4 regions of the Vreelandella titanicae genome follow, and region 1 is predicted to be linked to each of the others. Evidence: predicted binding sites of a transcription regulator. Region 1 holds the regulator's gene; each other region holds the start of a gene.
The links. Region 1 encodes FNR, which switches genes on or off when oxygen is low (the NO sensors DNR and NnrR bind a similar motif). Its sites were predicted from a motif close to TTGATNTANATCAA; they were not measured.

Region 1 (5,171 bases):
AGTTCGATGACCTAGAAGGCCCAGCGCACCGCATTCTATTTGATGAGGATGAAAACGATCTTAGCCCTGAGCAGCGCCGCCAGCATCAGCAGGCAAAGCAAAAATCTTCCGAACCATCAGCGGCAGACACACCCGACGACCAAGAGCCTCGGCCATGAATCCAACGGGGCTTGATCTGCCGCCGCTAATGGCGGCGTTTGTGTTTGGCTTGATGGGCGGCGCCCACTGCATTGGTATGTGTGGCGGCATTATGAGCGCGCTCACCTTTGCAGTTCCCCCCAGCATGCGTCATCCGGCGCGCATGGGAGGCCTGCTGCTCAGCTACAACACAGGCCGCATTGTTAGCTATATGAGCGCAGGCGCGCTGGTGGCACTGCTAGGCACGCTGTTTTCGCTTTCCGCCACGGCACGAATGCTGCTTCAGGTGTTTGCCGCGCTGATGCTGATCCTGATGGCACTGTATATCGCCAACTGGTGGAAAGGGCTGCTCAAAGTGGAGGCGGTTGGCCGCCGTCTATGGCGCTTTATCGAGCCTGTGGGGCGGCGCTTAATGCCGGTGGTGTATATCCCTCAAGCCTTCGCGCTGGGCGCACTTTGGGGCTGGCTACCCTGTGGGCTGGTCTACTCCATGCTGGCCTGGAGCTTGGCGATTGCCGACCCGTTCCAGGGCGCGCTGCTAATGGGCGCATTTGGGCTAGGCACCCTGCCGGCGCTGCTCGCCACTGGCCTCGCTGCGCGCCAGCTAAACCACTTGATTCGCCACCCGGCGACGCGCAGCGTGGCGGCACTAACGATTATCGCGTTTGCGCTGTGGCAGCTCTGGACTCTTACGGCACACAACCTCTAATAGCATGACGTGGCTCAACATTTACCTCCTCACCACGGGTTAGGCTAGCGGCATATCCTAACGTCGGAGCGCCCCTTCATGCCCGTTCATACCCCTGCTGCCTTGCCTCTTGCACCCGCTGCTGCCGCAGCCCCTATGCAGCCGGTGTGGGACGAAGCGTTACTGCGTCGCTACGACACCAACGGCCCACGCTACACCTCCTACCCAACAGCGCTATCGTTTCACGACCAATTTACCCCTGGCGACCTGACCCAGGCGCTGGAGCGTAGCAATGCCAGTAAGCGTCCGCTCTCGCTGTACGTTCATGTGCCCTTCTGCCGCAAGATCTGCTTCTACTGCGCGTGTAATAAAATCGCTACCAAAAACACTGCCCTTGCCGAGCCCTATATAGCCCGGCTTGACCGTGAAATGGTGCTGACCGCACGCCATTTGGATACATCACGACCGGTGGAGCAGTTGCATTGGGGCGGCGGCACGCCGACATTTCTCAGTTTGAACCAAATGGGCGACCTGATTGATCGGCTGGATGCACGTTTTGGTCTTTCATCGTCTGCTGATCGCGATTACGCAATTGAAATAGATCCTCGCGAAGCGGATGTGTTTACGCTGCGCCATCTCGAATCCCTCGGCTTTAATCGCATCAGCTTGGGCGTTCAGGATTTAAGTCCACTGGTGCAAAAAGCGATTAATCGTATCCAGCCTCGGGTACTTACCGAAACGCTGATGGATGAGGCGCATCGCCTGGGCTTTCGCTCGCTCAATCTCGACCTAATTTATGGCTTGCCATTTCAGACTGAAAAGAGCTTTGCCAACACCCTACGCCAGGTGATTGAGCTCAACCCGGCGCGCCTTTCTGTGTTTAATTACGCGCATATGCCCGAGCGTTTTGCCCCGCAGCGGCGCATTAATGTCGATGACTTGCCAGGCGGAGAAGAGAAGCTAGCGATTCTGCGCACCACCATCGAAATGCTCACCGCAGCTGGCTATGTGCATATCGGTATGGATCACTTTGCCCGCCCTGACGATAGCCTGGCTATTGCCCAGCGCGAAGGCTCGCTGCAGCGCAACTTCCAGGGCTACTCCAGCCATGCTCAGTGCGACTTAATCGGGCTTGGCGTATCGGCGATTTCCCGTATTGATGACGTCTATGCGCAGAATCCTAGCGATCTGGCCCGCTACGAAGCGGCGCTGGATCAGGGGCAGCTTGCCACCGTGCGTGGCATACGCTTAAGTGATGACGACCTGATCCGCCGGGATGTAATTGAGCGGCTGATGTGCGATATGGGCATTGACCTGGCCGCCGTTAGTCAACGCTGGAACATCGATGCCCCCCGCTACTTTGCGCCAGCGCTTGAGCGCCTGCAGAGCGCCGAACAGGATGGCCTGCTGACCCGCAGCGCTGATCAGCTTAACGCCACGCCGATGGGGCGGCTGCTGATTCGCCATATAGCGATGGCGTTTGATACCCACCTTTCCGGGCAAACGGGACAACGGTATTCTAAGATTGTTTAATCACCTTATTGCAGGCATGCTAAAGCGACTATAATAAGTAAGGATTTTCTAATTGATAAGTGTGACCCACTCAAGGAGCAACGCATGTTGGAACCCATGAGCCGTCGTCGCTCACTACTCCACGAAACTCGCTGCCAAACCTGCAGCTTGAGTTCTCTGTGCTTGCCGCTTGCCCTTGAGCTGGACGATATGGGGCAGTTCGACGCTATTATTCGTCGCCGTGCACCACTCAAAAAAGGCGAGCCGCTGTTTCGTCAGGGCGACACCTTTACCAGCGTTTACGCAGTCCGTTCGGGCAGTTTGAAACAGGTCACCGCCGAAGGTAACGGCAGCGAGCAGCTAACCAATTTCTACCTGCCCAGTGAATTGGTGGGGTTGGATGGCATTGACGAAGAGCATTACCCCGGTAGCGTTATCGCCCTGGAAACGACCACCGTCTGCGAGATTCCTTTTGACCGCCTGGACTTACTCTCGGAGGAGCTACCCGAACTGCGTGGCCAGCTTTATCGTAGCATGAGCAAAGAGTTGCGCGATGACCGGCGTATGATGCGGCTACTTTCGCGTAAAACCGCCGATCAGCGGCTGGCAAGTTTTTTGATTACCCTCTCGGATCGTTTTCGTCGCCGGGGCTACTCGCCTTACAGCTTTCGCCTCTCAATGCCCAGGGCTGATATCGGCAACTACCTGGGCTTAGCGGTGGAAACGGTCAGCCGCATACTAAGCCGCTTTCAGCAGCAGAGTGTGGTGGCGGTCTCCGGGCGAGAGGTCAACATTCTCGATATGCCGCGCTTGATTACCCTCGCCGAAGAGGAAGAGCAAACAGTTAGCTGACGTTAAAGGCTTGGATACGCCCCGCCAGTAGCTCTGCTTGCTTGGCCTCAAGGCCTTCAAAATCGAACAGGCTGCGGTCGGCCAACTGGGAAGGGGCAATGTTGGTGACAGCCTTGAACATGCTCTCCAGGCGGCCAGGAAACTTTTTGTCCCACTCGGCGAGCATCTCTTTGACCACCTGACGCTGCATATTAGGCTGTGAACCGCACAGGTTGCAGGGAATAATCGGAAACGCCATCAGCCGCGAAAACTCGGCGATATCAGCCTCTTTGCAGTAGGCCAACGGCCGAATAACGATATTCTTCCCATCATCGGATAGCAGCTTTGGCGGCATCGCTTTCAGGTTGCCGCCAAAGAACATATTGAGAAACAGTGTTTCGAGAATATCTTCCCGGTGATGGCCCAGGGCTATCTTATTGGCGCCAATCTCTTCGGCAAAGCCATACAACGAGCCGCGCCGCAGCCGTGAACAAAGCGTGCAGGTGGTTTTACCTTCCGGGGTTTTCTCTTTTACCACCGAGTAAGTATCGCGCTCGACAATGTGGTACTCCACGCCCTGCTTATCCAGATACGCAGGCAATACGTGCTCGGGAAAACCCGGCTGTTTTTGATCCAGATTGACCGCTACCAGCGAAAAATTGACCGGCGCATTGCGCTGCAAATTGCGCAAAATCTCCAGCATCGTGTAGCTGTCCTTTCCACCGGAGAGGCAGACCATTACGCGATCACCTTCATTGATCATTTGATAATCAATGATCGCATTGCCCACTTCTCGGCGCAGACGCTTTTGCAGCTTGTTAAATTCACGCTTCTGCTTCGCATCAGCCAGCTCAGGCTGGTCGTGCTCAGCGTCAGCTGGGGTGGCTCCAACCGTATCAAGGTGAGCAGGATCAAAGTGATCAAGAGTTTGCATGGTATAAGCACTGCCGAGGGTAGAAGGCGTGAGAGAAAAAAGTAATAACTATTCTAACAACACTCACCGCCTGACCCAACTAATCAGACGTAGCCACACAAGATATCGCAATTGGAAGTGACTATTTTGACCGCTGCACCATACCTCGGTGCGAGGGCAGCTTGGAGCGAGGGTCTTTTGTCATGGATGACAAAAGTAGCGCCCAGGGAGGGGTTCACAGCGCCCTCGCGGAAAGCTGTCCTCGCCACGACGAAAGAGACTACTATGCCACCTGCGCCATAATACGCTGCAGGCGCATATACAGCAGTGCGCTGGCGGTGGCCTCTCCAAGCACACTCTGCATGCCCATGACGGGTACTTGCCAGCATGCCAACGCCTGGGCGAAGCTGCTGGGCGCTTCGACCTCCGGGTGCAAACGGCGCAGTTGGCGCTGATGCAGTTTTGCCACATCGACCTGGGCGTTGGGCAGGGCAAAATTCAGCCGCTTACTGAGTAGTGCATTCAATGCTCCAATGCGCCTCTCTAACTGCCAGCCAACGATGGGCCGATTGCCGATAAATTCTACTAGCGCGCTCAAGTTATCACTATTTGGTGGCAGTATCTCCCCCGCCTCGCACAGCAAGTGATGACGGCGCAGCGTTGCGCTCTCGGGCTGCTTTGCGCTACCAAGGGTGATCACAAAAGCACGACTGGTATGCACCTGCTGATGGCTCAGCACCACTGCCGCCACGCTGATCACAGGTGATGATTGCGTGGGCGTTGCTGTGCAGGCGAGCGCCACCAGCTCTTCGCCCATATAGGGCTGAAACAGCCAGGCATAGGGGGAGTCTGCACAACGACGCCGGTCACTTTCACGCCTTAACAAGGTGCGCAGCGAGCCGCTAAATAGCGTCACATGTCGATCTAACAGCCGCATTCCGCTCACGAATACTCCAAATGGTAACGGTGGGAAAGCCGCTGCTTAAAGTCTTTGACAATATGCATCGCTTCGCGCAGTAGGTCGCGCTCCAGGGAAGAGAGGTTCTGCACCACGACACGGTTAGCGCGTCTGCTGCTTTGGGCGTTAGT
Region 2 (5,171 bases), 780 kb from region 1:
GTCGGGCCATCTTTGGTCTCCAGGCACTCCATGCCTACGCCCGGGCCCATTACCTCAGAGAGACCGTAAATATCGAGGGCGTCGATGCCCAGGCGCTGCTCTAAGGCTGTGCGCATGCTGTCGGTCCAAGGTTCGGCGCCGAAGATGCCAGTACGCAAGGGCAGCGTATGCGGGTCGATGCCTTGGCGCTCCATTTCGTCCGCGATGTTGAGCATATACGAGGGGGTGACCATGATGATGTCCGGCTCGAAATCACGGATCAACTGAACCTGTTTCTCGGTCTGGCCGCCCGACATGGGAATCACCGCGCAACCCAGGCGTTCAGCACCATAATGCGCGCCCAGCCCACCGGTGAACAGACCATAGCCATACGCCACATGCACCTTGTCGTTGCGGCTGCCGCCGGCGGCGCGGATCGAGCGCGCCATCACATCAGACCACACATCAATATCGTTCTGGGTGTAGCCGACCACCGTCGGTTGCCCGGTGGTGCCGCTGGAGGCATGGATGCGAACGATCTCGCTCATCGGTGTGGCCAACATGCCGAACGGGTAGTTGTCGCGCAAATCGGCCTTGGTGGTAAAAGGTAGTTTGGCGAGATCCGCCAGCGTCTGGATATCGTCGGGATGCGCCCCAGCCTTGTCGAAGGAGTGGCGGTAGAAGGGCACATTGTCGTAGGCGTGCTTCAGGCTCCACTTCAGGCGCTTGACCTGAGTGGCGCGCAGCTCGTCGACGCTGGCGGTTTCCAAGGGGTCGAGAGTCGCGGTGTTGATACGCGTTGCGGGCTGATTCATCAGGGGTCTCCGATCAAGCTAGTTGTTATTGGACTAGTTTCTAAATGCACCATGGTCTATGGAATGGCTTTAGTAATGGGCTTATAAGCGCTCAATGATCAACGCGCCTTTCATTGGCTATCTCCAGCAGCGGTGTCTTCCAGGCGGAGTACGCTGCCGCGAATTTTGTAGGAACGCCCGCGGAACAAGGCAACGGTATCGCCGTGCTGATTGCGCAACGTAATGTCGTAAATGCCGGTACGCCCGCGGCGGCTGCGCTCTTCGGCGGTGGCGGTGATCTCGTCGCCCAGCTGGCCGGGGCCGAGGTAGTCGATACTGCAGCCAGCGGCCACGGTGGCTTCATCGTAGCTGTTGCAGGCAAACGCAAAGGCGGAATCGGCGAGGGCAAACAGAAACCCGCCATGGCAGTTGCCGTGCCCCTGCACCATGTCCTGGCGCACGGTCATGGTCAGTTCGGCGAAGCCGGGGGCCACGCGAGTAATACGCATGCCCAGCCCTTGGCTGGCGTGGTCACGGGAAAACATTGCCTCGGCGCAGGCTTCCGCCAGTTGCTGCGGGTTCAGTTGGGAATCACGCATGAAAGCTTTCCTCGTATAGGGCTTCGAGCCGAGCAAACACCTGACGCTTGGCCTCAAGCTTCTCGACGATAGCCTCGATAACCAAACGGCTATCGGTCAAGGCATTAATGGCGCCTGTGCTGATGATGCTAATAGTGGCGGTAGAGAGAAGGGTTGGCATATCACTCTCCCTTGAAGGTGGGGCGACGTTTTTCCATAAAAGCACTGACGCCTTCGCGGTAATCTTCGCTGCGCCCAGCAAGGCGTTGCAGGTCGCGTTCCAGGTCGAGCTGCTCGTTGAAGCTGTTATCGCTGCTGGCATGTAGGGCGCGTTTAATCAGCGCTAGGCCATGAGTGGGTTGAGTGGCCAGGTGGCGAGCCATGCTCATGGCTTCTTCTTGAAGCGCCTCATCGTCGACGCAGCGCCAGATCATGCCCCACTGTTCGGCGGTCTCGGCGGGCAGCTTGTCGCCCAGCATCGCCAGGCCCTTGGCGCGGGCCATGCCCACTAAGTTAGGCAATGTCCAGGTGCCGCCGGAGTCTGGAATCAAGCCGATCTTACAGAAGGCCTGAATAAAGCTTGCCGAGCGCGCGGCCAATACGATGTCGCAGGCCAGGGCGATGTTGGCACCGGCACCTGCGGCCACGCCGTTCACCGCACAAATGGTGGGGAACGGCATGTCTTTAAGGGCGCGCAGCATGGGGTTGTAACGTTTCTCAAGCGACTCGCCGAGGTCGGGGGCTTCTGCGCCGGGCGCGACGCTACGGTCGGAAAGATCCTGACCAGCGCAGAAGCCTCGGCCGTTGCCCGTCAGTAACAAAGCGCGAACGCTTGAGTCTTGGCGCACGGCTTTTAGCACCTTGCGCATCTCGGCATGCATTTCGGTATTGAAGTTGTTCAGGCTGTTGGGGCGGTTCAGCGTAATACAGGCGACGCCGTCTTCGACGCTGTAAAGCAGGGGCGCTTGGCTCATGGGTAATGTCCTTGTGTCAGTGCCCTTTAAAAGAGGCAGATCGTTTTTCTTGGAAGGCGCGCATGCCCTTTTCGCGGTCGGCGGTGCCCGCCAGTGACCGTTCGGCCTGTGGTGTACAGGATGGATCTCTGCCGAGTATAGATTTATTTTGATACACATCAATATTGTATGGGTGGTTGTAATGTGTCGCTTGTTGATGTTGTTGGTGGTTTATTCCTTATTAACAATAACTTGTGTGAATTTTTGGTGAATATAAGATAATTGTTAGACGATGGTATAAAAAAACCAAGGTCGTCTAAAAAAACTGAGTTATAGCAGGGTGCGTCGAGTTCTTAGATAGTGGTGTGCCGATTCTTCAGTAGGCGGTTACAGGTAAAGTGTTTGATGTTTTGTTACGCAAAATATAGTCTTTGTTTATATGGTGTATCAAAAAAGAGTGAGTGGAGGAGCGCCCCATGACGCAATCAGTGCAGCAAAGGCGCGATAACTCTAGGTGGCTACACAACTAATAAAGCAGTGGCCGAGCAGTTCGAAGAACTGGCGGTGGGGGCAACACCCCACACGGCCAACCAAGCTAACGGAGAACGTTATGCCTTACTATCGACTTGAAGGGGTGACGCCAGTGGTTCACCCGACGGCTTATGTCCACCCAACGGCAGTGTTGATCGGGGATGTGATCGTGGGCCCCAACTGTTATGTAGGCCCTGGCGCGGTGATGCGCGGCGATTTCGGCCGTCTTGTGCTGGAAGAGGGATCCAACCTTCAGGATACCTGTGTTATGCACGGCTTTCCTGGCTGCGTCACCAAAGTTGAGAAGGATGGCCATATCGGCCATGGCGCGGTACTGCATGGGTGCGTGATTGGGCGTGATGCCATGGTGGGTATGAACGCCGTGGTGATGGATGGCGCCAACATTGCTGAGAGGTCTATCGTTGCGGCAGCAGCGTTCGTTAAGGCGGGCTTCGAGTGTGAGCCCCAGTCGCTGGTGATGGGGGCACCCGCAAAGGTTAAGCGCGCGCTGAGTGATGAAGAGTTCGCCTGGAAACAGCAGGGTACCCAGGAGTATCAGCGCTTAGTGGGCCGTTGTCGGGACAGCCTGGAGCCCTGTGAGCCGCTGGCAGAACTCGATGCTGATCGTCCAACCTTGCTGGCTGGTGATACTCAACCCAAGCAGCAGACGCTGGATCAGTCGCCACAGCCATAAGGTGCGTTATGCCCGATGTGACGGCTGATTAAGCAGTCTCGTTAGGCGTTCAATCCAGCCCGCCGAAGCGCTGGTAGAAGCTGGGGCCAGGGGCGGGTAGTGGGCCCTCGGCGGTTTCCAAATGTTGATCCAACCAGCGTTCTGCACGTTCGTAGAGCAAACGATAAAGGTTGCGGCAGAGCTGATGGGCGTAGCGTCCTTCCCACGCCGTGGGGAGTAGTTCTTCAGGCAGGAGGGGGTCGCGTAATTGAACCTTGCGATACTCGTGAATAAGCAAAGTTCGGGCAATGAAGCACTCTTCTTGGCCCAAATGGTTCTCTGTGTTGAGCGCGTTCCAAAGGGGGCGAAACTTAACCAGAAAACGTTGGTAGAGCTCGGCTAATTCGTCGAGGTTCCAGCTCTCTCTGACCTGGAGACGCAGCGGCTTACTGGTCATGGGCTCCATGGTCTGCGTTTGCATTACAATCGTATCGTCTGCTGCATCTAGTTCTTGCAAAGCCGCCATGGTCTCTGCACATGACAGCGTGGGATGCGCCAGCACACCCTGAGCAAAACTACCAAAGCCTAGCCATTCGAGCTCGTCACGAATCTGCTGGCGCCGGTCTGGGGGAAGCTGTGTCAGCAATACCAATGTCCACTGTCCCGACCAAGCTGGCTGGGTGCCGTGATAGACACGCTTGAAGGCTTGTTCGAAACGACGCCGACCAGGGCCACTCAACCGATAGTAGCTGCGACGACCAATCTTCTCTCCCCGTAGCCAGGTTTCATTGGTCAGCCGGTAAACCGATGTACGCACCAGCCGCTCATTGATACCGATGGGCTCCACCAGTTTCGATAGACTGCCTAACCACACAGTGCCGCCCCGCGGAACGATAGAGTCGCCATAGACGGTAATAATCAATGAACCGGCGCGAATTGGCCGACGCTTCTGGAAGTCATCAATAAGCGTAGCGACGCAGTCTTTAGCTGACGACATGGTGAAAGTTGATTCCCTTTGCGGTGAGGTTGTCGCTAAAAACGACAGAAAATATGACGAATACAAAAGATTATCGTATCACGTTTTTTTGTCGTTTGGCCTGAGACGATCCTCTCTTGATAGGAAGTCGCTGCGTCCACTTCCTGGCGTAATGGCGTCTATGAGCGCTGTAATGCTTTGCCAATTCAGGTTTTAAGGTAACCGTCCAATGTGTACATTATCACTGGAAGAATTGTGAAAAGTACCATGGCTATGACTAATAGCAGGGACGGTGTGTTTAATGCGATAAAGAGCCGCTTAGTTATAGTCTTCCGAAGGGGGTATGTGAAAGCTGAGGGTGCCCTGAATAGACCCTCTTTATGTGGATTAAGTGGGCGAAGAAAATAGCTGACTTAATCATGAGCTAGCGGAGCCAGCTCACTCTTTATCGCGACTTATCGGTGGAATTGCTTTTCGCGTTCGGGCTGCCAATAAATAGCATCGATGCGGAGCCGTGCTTCGGTATTGTTGGGTAACGGCCATTCGATGATGTCGCCCACTTTAAGGCCGATCAATGCAGCACCAATAGGTGCCATGACCGAAATGCCGTCCGCAACGCTTTCCAGGGAGTGCGGATAGACCAAGGTGCGAATCATCTTAAGCCCGCGGGTGAGGTCGGTGAAGCGA
Region 3 (5,171 bases), 2.5 Mb from region 1:
AAATACCTTTCTTCGGAGCAGTGGCATTAAGGACTTTTGCGTCTTCCAGCACTCGCCTTGCAGCAAGCCATTCGTAAGAATCACGTATTAAGCAGGGCACAGCACACACAAAAATCAAGCCAGAAATCAACTTTGGAAAAGTAGCGGGGGAAAGCCCCCCCGCCATGCTGACTGCTGGCAGCGTAGTGGCCATATAAAACCCAATTGCCGATGCCACCACAAGAAACAGATCAAAGATCGGTTTACCTATATCCTTTGCCATCAGTCACTAACTCCTTATTTTATTTAGCAGCTAAGTCGCCAGCACTGTCTTTCATCACTTCAGCAGATTCAGCGATAAACGCCTCTAACTCATCTCCATACAGCGGTACAATATCCAAGCCCAGATTCGAGGCAGTCTCTTCGAAGGATCCTTCGTCTACAATTTCTTTAATGGCGTTGACCCACGCTTCCTTAGCCTCTTCCGGTAGGCCATCAGGGCCCGCGATGCCGCGCCATACTGTCAGAGACAGGTTGTAGCCTTCCTCTTGGAAAGTAGGGACATCGGGCAGCGACTCGCTACGCTCTGCGTAGGACATACCCAAGGCTTTCAGACGACCGGACTCTAGCGCCGAGCGAAGTTCCGCCCCACCTAGCACCACGGCATCCACGTGCCCTCCCATAGCAGCGGAGATAGTCTCAGAACCACCGGGGTAGGGAATGAAGTTAAAATCGACTTCAGCGGTATCAGCAAAGGCCACCGCCGCGATGTGAGCTGATGACCCTACCCCCGAAACCCCCACTTGCACCGAGGTGCCTTCCTTCGCAGCCTCGACCATAGCGTCCAGGTCCGCGTATTCGCTGTCTTCACCGACAGCGATGACGTAGGGCTCTTCAAGGATCTTGGCGACAAAATCAAAATCTTCGTAGGTAAAGTCAGCATTACCCAGCGCCTCTAAGGTCAGCAATGCATTACTGGCGGCAGCTAAGGTATAGCCATCTGCATCTGATGCCTGAGCACGCGTCAGCCCCACGGCTCCGCCGCCGCCCGAGATATTGCGAATGACCAAGTTGGTATCGAGTTTTTCTTCCAGAAGCGGCTGTAGTGCGCGGACGAAGGTGTCGTTGCCGCCACCGGCTGAGAAGGGCACGATCATATCGATGTTTTGCTCAGGATATTCAGCAAATGCACCAGCACTGGCCATCATTGCTGTTGCCACAGATAAGCTTAGCGCTAACTTTTTCATTGTAATGTCCTTCTTTGTCATGTTTAGAGTATTCACTCAGCGCACTAACGCTGGCTTTTTCGGATCAAACTTCCAATCATCTATCAAATATTGCATTGCCATCGCATCATCCCGAGCACCAGCAGGCAGTGAACGATAGAGCTTATTAGCCTCCTCTATGGCCTTCATATCGATGTCGACCCCAAGCCCCGGCGCATCGGTTACGGCCACTTTGCCACCCACAATCTCCGGCGGATTGCGAGTCAGGCGAGCATCGCCCTCCTGCCATATCCAGTGGGTATCAAGCGCGGTTGTGCGCCCCACGGCGGCGGCCCCCACCTGGGCGAACATGGCAAGCGAAATATCGAAATGGTTGTTGGAGTGCGAGCCCCAGGTCATACCATGATCCTGGCAGAGCTGGGAGACACGTACAGCACCGGAAAGTGTCCAGAAGTGCGGGTCGGCTAATGGAATATCGACTGAGCGCAGCATCAGCGCGTGGGCCATTTCCCGCCAGTTGGTGGCTACCATGTTGGTGGCGACAGGCAATCCGGTGGCATGGCGAAACTCAGCTAAAATCTCGCGACCGGAGAAGCCTTGTTCCGCCCCGCATGGATCCTCTGCGTAGGCAATCACACCGTGGAGATCCTTGCACAGCCGGATCGCCTCTTCGAGCGACCAAGCACCGTTAGGGTCAATGGTCGTGCGCGCATCCGGAAACGCATTGTGCAGCGCCGTGACGGCCGCTATTTCTTGCTCGCCAGCCAGAGCCCCGCCTTTTAACTTAAAGTCTTTAAAGCCGTATCGATCATGCGCCGCCTGAGCTAGCTCAACAATGTGCTGAGGGGTCATGGCCGCCTCGTCGCGCAAACGGTACCAGTCGTGATCCAAGCCCCCGGTGCCACGGCGGAAGTCCAACGGCGTAGCGTGCCCATCACCGATAAAGAACAAGTATCCCAGCACGTCAACGCTGTCACGCTGCTTGCCGTTGCCTAGGAGCTCTGCCACCGGCACTCCCAGAAACTTCCCCATCAAATCAAGTAACGCCGCTTCAAGCGCGGCAACTGCATTGATGCGTAGCTCAAATGTCCAGGATCCTTTACCGAAATCTTCAAAATCGGCACTCCGTCCGGCATTGTGCAACGACGCAATCATGGAGCGCATTTTTCCGATCGACTGACCGACCACCATCTCTCGCGACTGCTCAAGAGACGTTTGAATCGTCTCGCCACCGGGGGCTTCGCCCACCCCTACATTACCGTGACTATCCTTGAGGATAACCAGGTTGCGGGTAAAATACGGCGAGTGCGCTCCACCGATATTGAGTAACATGCTATCGCGCCCTGCCACGGGAATGACCTGCATATCGGTTATCGTGGGAGTGTCGTGACTCGACATAAAACAATTCTCCATATAGGCGGTGTTAGCGCGCAGATCAGCATCCCGCTCATTGCCGCATTAAAATAACGAAGGCGGACAAACGCAGCCCTTGTTGGTCAATCAAAGACTTTTAAACTCAAACCCACTCTTCGCTGCTTGGCATAGGCGATCTAATTATCCGGATCAATATGTCATACATCATACAAACAAGAAGATAAGTAGCATGACTTTCAGACGCAAGCAGCAGTAGTGAAAATTAAACCAAAGTAGCACTTGCTGGCATGACTGCCAGCAAGTGATTAACAACCTAAAAAAGACATTAAATAACTGATTTTATTTATTTTTATACTTCAACCACCCAGCCTGGCTTAAACACCGCTGGAGTAAATTCATCAGGGTATCCACCAGGGTTGGCAATGATACGCGTGCCGTTACGCAGAATATCCACGGGTTCGTGAACATGTCCGTGCACCCATACATCCATATTGCCCATTAAATGAGGCAAATTGGAGGCAAACGCGGGGGATAACGCGTCGCCCAGATATTGGCCTGGGATACAGTCGTGTAGCGGGGCATGATGGCTAACCACCACCTTAGGGCCATCAAACGGCTGGGACAGCTCTTTTTCGAGCCAAGCAAGCGCTTCAGCATGCACCTGCTGGCTTGCCTGAGGTGTGAATGTCTCCCCTGGCGAGGTTTGAACGATTTTAAAGTCGGGCATGTAGCGCAACGCCTTAGACTCAGTATCGGCGGGGTTTTGCGTTGGGTCACCGGCGTACAACGCAAAGTCAGTCCATAGCGTTGTACCGTAAAAGCGTACGCCATTGAAGGTGACGGCACGATTATCCAGAAGCTCAATGTCGAGCCGCTCGGCTTCGAGCGCCAGCTCATCACGCAGCAGCGGCATGCAGGTACCGTAGAACTCATGGTTACCTGGTACATAGATAATCGGCGTGTCTGGAAACTGGTGGCGCGCCCAGGCAAGGCCTTCGCACTTACGGTGAATATCCCCCGCCAGAACCACTACATCTGCCTCCACCTCAGGCAGCTCGCGGTTCCCGTCAAAAAACTCCAGGTGCAGGTCAGACAAAATACGCAGACGCATAGAGCTCCTCGTAACAAATACCTATTTAAACGATCTTACCCGGCCTAGGACACGTTGTCGCAGGGCATCGGTGTCACGTCAAGATATGCTGCATTGCAGCAAAAGTAGGCTATAATAACGATGTCGTCCCAATAGGAGGACCGCACAATGACTTTTTTAATAACACCCCCTGCACGCGATAATGAAGTTCTAGAGTTCTGGAGCTTGAATGCTCAGTGGCATCGTGCCGCAGTTGAAGCGCTGAGAGCCTATTTAGGCTAATTCAGGTGCTTTTGCACCCTTTAGACCAAAGATAATCACCGAAGCCGGAATATTTTCCGGCTTTTTTATGCTTATGAAAACCTTTTCCATTCAAAGACCTAATATCGTCATTTCAGCATTTGTAAGCCATGGCTTACGAAAAATGGCAAATCACCTACATCGTTAGGACTAGCCCTGCGTAAAAAAAGCTCATAATATCTCACCACAGCTAATTTGCTGCTATGCACAACACAGGCTGTGTACAACATAAGTTTTACAACAAAGGCTCATCGCATTCCCTGCCCCCTGAAAAAGGAGTGAACCCCATGCAACACTTAGACACCCCAACGCAAGCGTTGGAAGTAGATGTTATGGAAGTATGGGCACAGCGTGCCCGCCAACAACGTGCGGCACTTGACGCTATTAAAGCTTACCTGCGCTAAGTCCCCAAACGTCATATTGGTTCAACGCCGCTCAACGCCTCGTTTCAGCGAGGCGTTTTTTTACCTAGTTAAATGGACAAGCATCACTATCAGGTCTAAATATACGACCTCCAGGCTATAACTATGCTTTACGCAGCCATGCATTACCCTGCAACATAGTCTCTTGACACAAGACGCCTGTATAAGATAACGCTCTTCTGCTTACCCGCGCCCCTTACCAGATGAACCGCTTTAATGCTCGCTACCATTAGGCTTAATTATATTTGTCACCTCTTTAAAAAAACAAATAGTATTGCAATACCTAGTGGATTAATGATAACCACCTCGACGCTTCAGTATACATAGTCCCCCCAAATCATTTACTTCACGGCTGGGTATGGAGTTATATAAAGAAATAGTCTAATATTAATTCGGCTGATAAAGGCGCAATACTCAACGTGCAGACTCTTCTTGTTATGCACGCACATTGACGAAGGAACGGACGATGCAAACACCTTTTTTGGTTCGCAAAACATCTTATGCTTTAGGTTTAGTGGCGACACTCGCCCTTAGCGGCTGTCAATCAGGCGCTGATCTCGGAGGCTTAATGTCTGCGGGCTCCAGCTTAGCCGGCGCTGCCACGATGTCAGATCAGCAAATGCAACAACTAGGCGATCAAACCATCGCCCAGCTTGACTCCCAGAACCACCTTGTTGCAGACGATAGCCAGTATGCAAAACGCTTGGCCGAGTTAACCCAAGGCTGGGAAACAGTCGACGGCCATACGCTTGACTATAACGTTTATCGAATAGAAGAAAT
Region 4 (5,171 bases), 1.6 Mb from region 1:
TTGCCAGCGCTTGCTTACCGCCAGCGTTGGCCATGCTGCTGAGGAGACTCACTCATGTTACCTAGTCTGTTTATTTCCCATGGCTCGCCCATGCTGGCCCTCAATAAAACCCCGGCTCATGCCTTTCTACGCGAACTGGGCAGGCAGCTTGCGCCCAAGGCGGTGGTAGTGGTCTCAGCGCACTGGGAGAGCCTGGCGCTCAAGGTCAGCATCAGCGCCAAGCCAGAAACCATTCACGACTTTGGCGGCTTCCCACAGGCGCTTTTCGAGTGCCAGTATCCCGCCCCGGGTGAGCCGGAACTGGCTGAACGGCTGGCCGTGTTACTGAGCGCCGAGCGGGTAGAGCGCGGCCTGGATCACGGCGCCTGGGTGCCCCTTTCGCTGATGTTTCCTGACGCCAATGTGCCGGTTGTTTCGCTGTCGCTTCCGGTGCGCTGGAGCAATGCGGAGCTGGTCACGCTGGGCGAGCGCCTGTCGGCACTGCGGGAAGAGGGGATTTTGGTGATCGGCTCGGGCAGCCTGACCCATAACCTGTATGAAATCATGCCCCAGGAGAGCCCTATGCCCGCCTGGGTAGGTGCATTTGCCACTTGGGTGAGCGACCGCCTTATCGCCAATGATCGTGAAGCACTGCTTAGCTGGGAGAACGCCCCCAACGCGCGGGAGAACCACCCGACCCCTGAACACTTCCAGCCGCTGCTGGTGGCCATGGGGGCAGGAGGTGACGCAAAACAGCTACACCACAGCGTGGAGCACGGTGTGCTTGCAATGGACGTTTATGCGTTTAGCTGATCGCTACCCCCAACGATTCAGATTGTGCTGCTCTGGAAGGCTTGAGATCACGCATTAACAGCGCAAACTCAAGCTGTTCAGGGGTAATGCTGACCTTGGGAACGGGGATTCGCACGCGATGCCCAGAACCAGGTGCTGCGCTCTGCGCTTCACCTCGCAAGTTCTCGATATGCTCAAGCACGAAGCGGTGATTGCCACCTGGCAGCATAAGCTCCATGCCATCCCCTACTTCAAAGCGATTTTTAACCTCGACTTCCAACCTGCCACGAGCCGGATCGAAACCCAGCACTTCACCGACGAACTGTTGGTGAACGCCGATCGAGTTCCCCTGCTCATAGCTTTGGAACTCACCGTGCACATGGCGTTGATAGAAACCTTCGGTGTACCCTCTATTCGCCAGGTTCTCAAGTTCATCCATTAGCCGTTTATTGAAGGGGCGCCCAGCGACTGCGTCATCAATGGCTTGGCGATAGACTTGCGCTGTACGCGCAACGTAATAATGGGACTTGGTGCGCCCTTCAATCTTTAGTGACGCCACGCCCATTTGCGTCAGCCGAGCGACATGCTGCACCGCGCGCAGATCCTTGGAGTTCATGATGTAGGTGCCGTGTTCATCCTCATACACAGGCATCAGCTTGCCAGGGCGTGAAACGTCTTCAATCAGCGCCGAAAGCTCGTCTGGGCTGCCGACCGCTGCACTGCCACTTCCTTGGGCGGCTATTAAGTCGCCCGTGTCATCCTGGGTCGCTGCTACGGTGTTGTATTTCCAGCGACACGCGTTGGTACAGGTACCTTGATTAGGGTCGCGATGATTGAAATAACCCGACAGCAGGCAACGCCCTGAATAGGCGATACACAGTGCGCCGTGAACAAAGGTTTCGATCTCTAAGCCTGGGCACTGTTCGCGTATTTCGCCGATCTCTTCCAGTGATAGCTCCCTAGACAAAATGATGCGGCTGATACCCTGCCGCTGCCAGAATTGGGCGGCAGCCCAGTTGACGACGTTCGATTGCACCGAGAGGTGGATAGGTTGATCCGGCCAGCGATCACGAACCATCATAATCAAACCGGGATCCGACATAATCAGTGCATCGGGCCCTGCCTCGATCACCGGCGCCATATCCTGAAGGTAGGTTTTCAGTTTGCTATTGTGAGGGGCAATGTTGGAAGCAACGTAAAACTGCTTGCCTCGGGCATGGGCATACTCGATACCACGGTGTAAGTTATCAATTTTAAAATCGTTGTTGCGCACTCTGAGAGAGTAGCGTGGCTGCCCTGCGTAGACCGCATCGGCCCCATAGGCAAAGGCGTAACGCATGTTCTTGAAGGTGCCGGCAGGGGAAAGTAGTTCGGGAGCTTGCTTCAGTCGTTCGGGGGCTTGCATAGACAGTCACCGTGATCAGGACGATGGCTCGCAGCGGACTGCGATGAAAGGCCAGGATTATAACCAGCCCAAACCCGCCGTTTTGGCAAGCTCACCGCTTCCGTGACCTAGATCAAAAAGTGGCGGTAGAGTGACGTCAGTTAGGCGGTAGGACGACGTTTAAGGGTTGTCCTACGGTCGTGATACGCTACCGCTAACCCGCTGCCCATTATCAAGGCGCTGCCTACCCAAACCCAGAGATCCGGCATTTCACCCCAAAACCACCAGCCCAGCAGTACCGCCCAGAGCATGGCGGTGTAATCAAAAGGCGCGGCGATGGCCGCAGGGGCAAACCGGAAGGCCAAGGTGATAAAAGCGGTGGCTGCAACGCCCAATACTCCCGAGGCGAAAAAGCCTACCCAGTGCCACGGCTGGGGTGTTTGCCATACCCAGGGCAGCGTTAGCGCGGTCACCACCAGCGGCACACAGGTCATGTAAAACAGCATTGCCCAGAGGTGTTCGCGGGCGCCGTAGCGCCGGGCGGTAATCATCATCAGCGCATAGAATAGCGCCGCCCCCACCAATACCAGCGCGCCCATCTGAAACGCATCGCCGTTGGGCCGCACCACGATCAGCACCCCCGCAAACCCCACCAAGGATGCGATCAGCACCGGTGGATCAATGCGCTCACCCAACAATGGCACCGAAAGCAGGGTCACAAACAGCGGCGCCACAAAGGCAATCGCCGTGGCCTCCGCCAGGGGGAGCAGCGTTAGCCCCCATACGAAACAGACCATGGTGGCGGTATAAATCAATCCGCGCAGCAAATGGATGCCCGGCCGTTTCGTACGCAGCTTGCGTAACCCACCGGCAAAATGGGCAAGCAGCGCAATCAGCGGTAGCGATACCAAGGCACGGAAGAAAATAATCTGCAGTGGCGAGTGCACTTCACCTAACCACTTGGAAACAGCGTCGCCTAGGGCGAGGAAAAGAACGCCCAAACACATGCAGAGTATGCCTTTCAGCGAGGTTGTCACCGCGATCTCCCTGTTCACTGGTCAATACAAAGTGCCAAAAAAGAAAAACCCCGCCAATTAGCCATTGGCGGGGTGATGACGGCCCCCCTTACAAGCTGGCGTTAACGACCATACAGTCCATACCTTGGGAGTGCAGCTCACGGCACGCTTGGCGAGCGCGCTGCTCGTCCAATGCCATTAGCCGGGCGCGATAAACAGGGTTTTGGCCCTCTACCGTGTCTACAGCAATGCGTCCGCCTAAAGTCTGAGCAATCCGCTGAGCCGCCTGCTGCGCCAATTGCCGTGCCTGGGCTTCACGACTGAAAGCACCCACTTGCACCCCCCAGCCGCCGCCCGTTTCATTGACAGAGGCCATCTTGCGTTCACGCTCAATGAACGCTTGAAGTGGGTCGGGCTGTGGATCTTCGCTTGCCGGCGTTGGGCGCTGAATGGTGACGATATCGGCTAGCTGTTCTTCAAGATCGACAACCGGCGTTGAGGGGGTAGAGTTGGCTGATGGTGACAACGTTGACGTTTCGACCACCGCCAGCAGGGGTTGGCGTGGCTCTGGCTGCTGTGGTGCCACCGGCTGAGCAGGGGGTGCAAAGGCCATAAATTCCCGCGAGAAGCTGGTGTCGCCCATCCAGCTTTGCTGGTCGCGTAGCGACGCACGCAAGAAGCTACGATCCAGTAGATTGGCCATATGGGTATCCCGGGACTGGGATGAAAAACCACCCATGACGACGCCCACCAGCCGCCGATCACCGCGCACTGCGGTAGTGGCCACGTTAAAGCCAGAGGCGCGAATGAACCCCGTTTTTAGGCCATCGGCACCTGGGTAGTCACGCACCAATCGATTGTGGCTGGTATGCCGAGTGCCCCGGTAGGTAAACTCTTGCAGGCCGAAGTAGTGGTAGTACTGGGGAAAGTCCTGCATCACGCGTACCGAAAGCGTGAGCATATCCCGCGCGGTGGTGATTTGGCCGTCATCCGGCAAGCCAGAGGCATTGCGAAAGGTGGTGGCATGCATGCCCAGCTCGCGCGCCTTGGTGGTCATCATTTGGGCAAAGTGCGCTTCGCTGCCGCCCAGGGCTTCGGCAACCACTGCGGCAACATCATTGGCAGAGCGAACCGCGAGTGCGCGAATAGCGGTATCTACCGGAATAGAGCTGCCCGCCGCCAGCCACAGTTTGACAGCAGGCTTGGCGGCCGCGTAATGGGAAACCGGCAAGGGTTGATCCAAGCGCAGCGTACCCTCTTCTAACGCTTCAAAGGTTAGATAGAGCGTCATCATTTTGGTAAGCGACGCAGGATAGCGCTGATCGTCAATGTTCTCGGCGTAAAGCACTTCGCCATTGTCCAGATCAACGACAATACCCGCATAGCGCGGGTTGTCGGCATGCGCAGTAGTGACCATCGCAAGTATGAGCAGCGTTAGCATACTCAAAAACCCTATCGCCGACGCTCCCCCGGCAGCGCTTTTTATCCTCGCATACATACCTGCCCCTTGCTTGTTATCAATGCGCTAGTTCTAATCACTGTTTAACCAACCTGCCGCTGCTTAACTACCATGCCACACTCAAGCTACAACACAAGGCTTGCCCAAGCGGCACGCGACGCTTACTCAATTTAATAATAGGCCGAGTATAAGGTATTAGTACGAAGAATAGACGCCGTTAAGTGTAGAAAACAGAAGATAAATGCGCCCATAAAAAAAACCGACCACTGAGGGTCGGTTTTCATTCGCTACCAAAGAGGCCTGGCGCAGAGGATTACTCTTCTGCAGCGGCTTCTTCAACAACCGGACGGTCAACTAGTTCAACGAACGCCATAGGCGCGTTGTCGCCGGTGCGGAAACCGCACTTGAGAATACGGACGTAACCGCCCGGACGCTCGGCATAACGCGGACCCAATTCGTTGAACAGTTTGCCGACGGCTTCTTTAGAGCGCGTGCGGGCAAACGCCAAACGACGGTTTGCAACGCTATCCTGCTTAGACAA

Region 2: the regulator FNR is predicted to act here: its motif matches at 2,474-2,487, upstream of paaG (2-(1,2-epoxy-1,2-dihydrophenyl)acetyl-CoA isomerase PaaG).
Region 3: the regulator FNR is predicted to act here: its motif matches at 2,759-2,772, upstream of HZS52_RS23295 (enolase C-terminal domain-like protein).
Region 4: the regulator FNR is predicted to act here: its motif matches at 2,279-2,292, upstream of trhP (prephenate-dependent tRNA uridine(34) hydroxylase TrhP).

What each region holds. Positions count from the first base shown of each region.
Region 1 covers NZ_CP059082.1:2,270,457-2,275,627, reverse strand. The annotation lists gene ccoS (cbb3-type cytochrome oxidase assembly protein CcoS) at 1-158, shown strand, start outside; gene HZS52_RS10420 (sulfite exporter TauE/SafE family protein) at 155-847, shown strand; gene hemN (oxygen-independent coproporphyrinogen III oxidase) at 926-2,359, shown strand; gene fnr (fumarate/nitrate reduction transcriptional regulator Fnr) at 2,444-3,190, shown strand; gene ttcA (tRNA 2-thiocytidine(32) synthetase TtcA) at 3,183-4,103, opposite strand; gene HZS52_RS10400 (3'-5' exonuclease family protein) at 4,366-5,019, opposite strand; gene HZS52_RS10395 (DUF294 nucleotidyltransferase-like domain-containing protein) at 5,025-5,171, opposite strand, start outside.
Region 2 covers NZ_CP059082.1:1,492,348-1,497,518, forward strand. The annotation lists gene paaK (phenylacetate--CoA ligase PaaK) at 1-794, opposite strand, end outside; gene paaI (hydroxyphenylacetyl-CoA thioesterase PaaI) at 905-1,372, opposite strand; gene HZS52_RS24355 (3-hydroxyacyl-CoA dehydrogenase NAD-binding domain-containing protein) at 1,365-1,532, opposite strand; gene paaG (2-(1,2-epoxy-1,2-dihydrophenyl)acetyl-CoA isomerase PaaG) at 1,534-2,325, opposite strand; gene paaY (phenylacetic acid degradation protein PaaY) at 2,915-3,529, shown strand; gene paaX (phenylacetic acid degradation operon negative regulatory protein PaaX) at 3,579-4,505, opposite strand; gene rnk (nucleoside diphosphate kinase regulator) at 4,940-5,171, opposite strand, start outside.
Region 3 covers NZ_CP059082.1:5,044,969-5,050,139, forward strand. The annotation lists gene HZS52_RS23285 (tripartite tricarboxylate transporter TctB family protein) at 1-262, opposite strand, end outside; gene HZS52_RS23290 (Bug family tripartite tricarboxylate transporter substrate binding protein) at 282-1,226, opposite strand; gene HZS52_RS23295 (enolase C-terminal domain-like protein) at 1,263-2,603, opposite strand; gene HZS52_RS23300 (metallophosphoesterase) at 2,929-3,690, opposite strand; gene HZS52_RS23305 (M48 family metalloprotease) at 4,858-5,171, shown strand, end outside.
Region 4 covers NZ_CP059082.1:688,176-693,346, forward strand. The annotation lists gene HZS52_RS03285 (DODA-type extradiol aromatic ring-opening family dioxygenase) at 55-792, shown strand; gene trhP (prephenate-dependent tRNA uridine(34) hydroxylase TrhP) at 785-2,176, opposite strand; gene HZS52_RS03295 (DMT family transporter) at 2,317-3,192, opposite strand; gene HZS52_RS03300 (SPOR domain-containing protein) at 3,281-4,612, opposite strand; gene rplQ (50S ribosomal protein L17) at 4,944-5,171, opposite strand, start outside.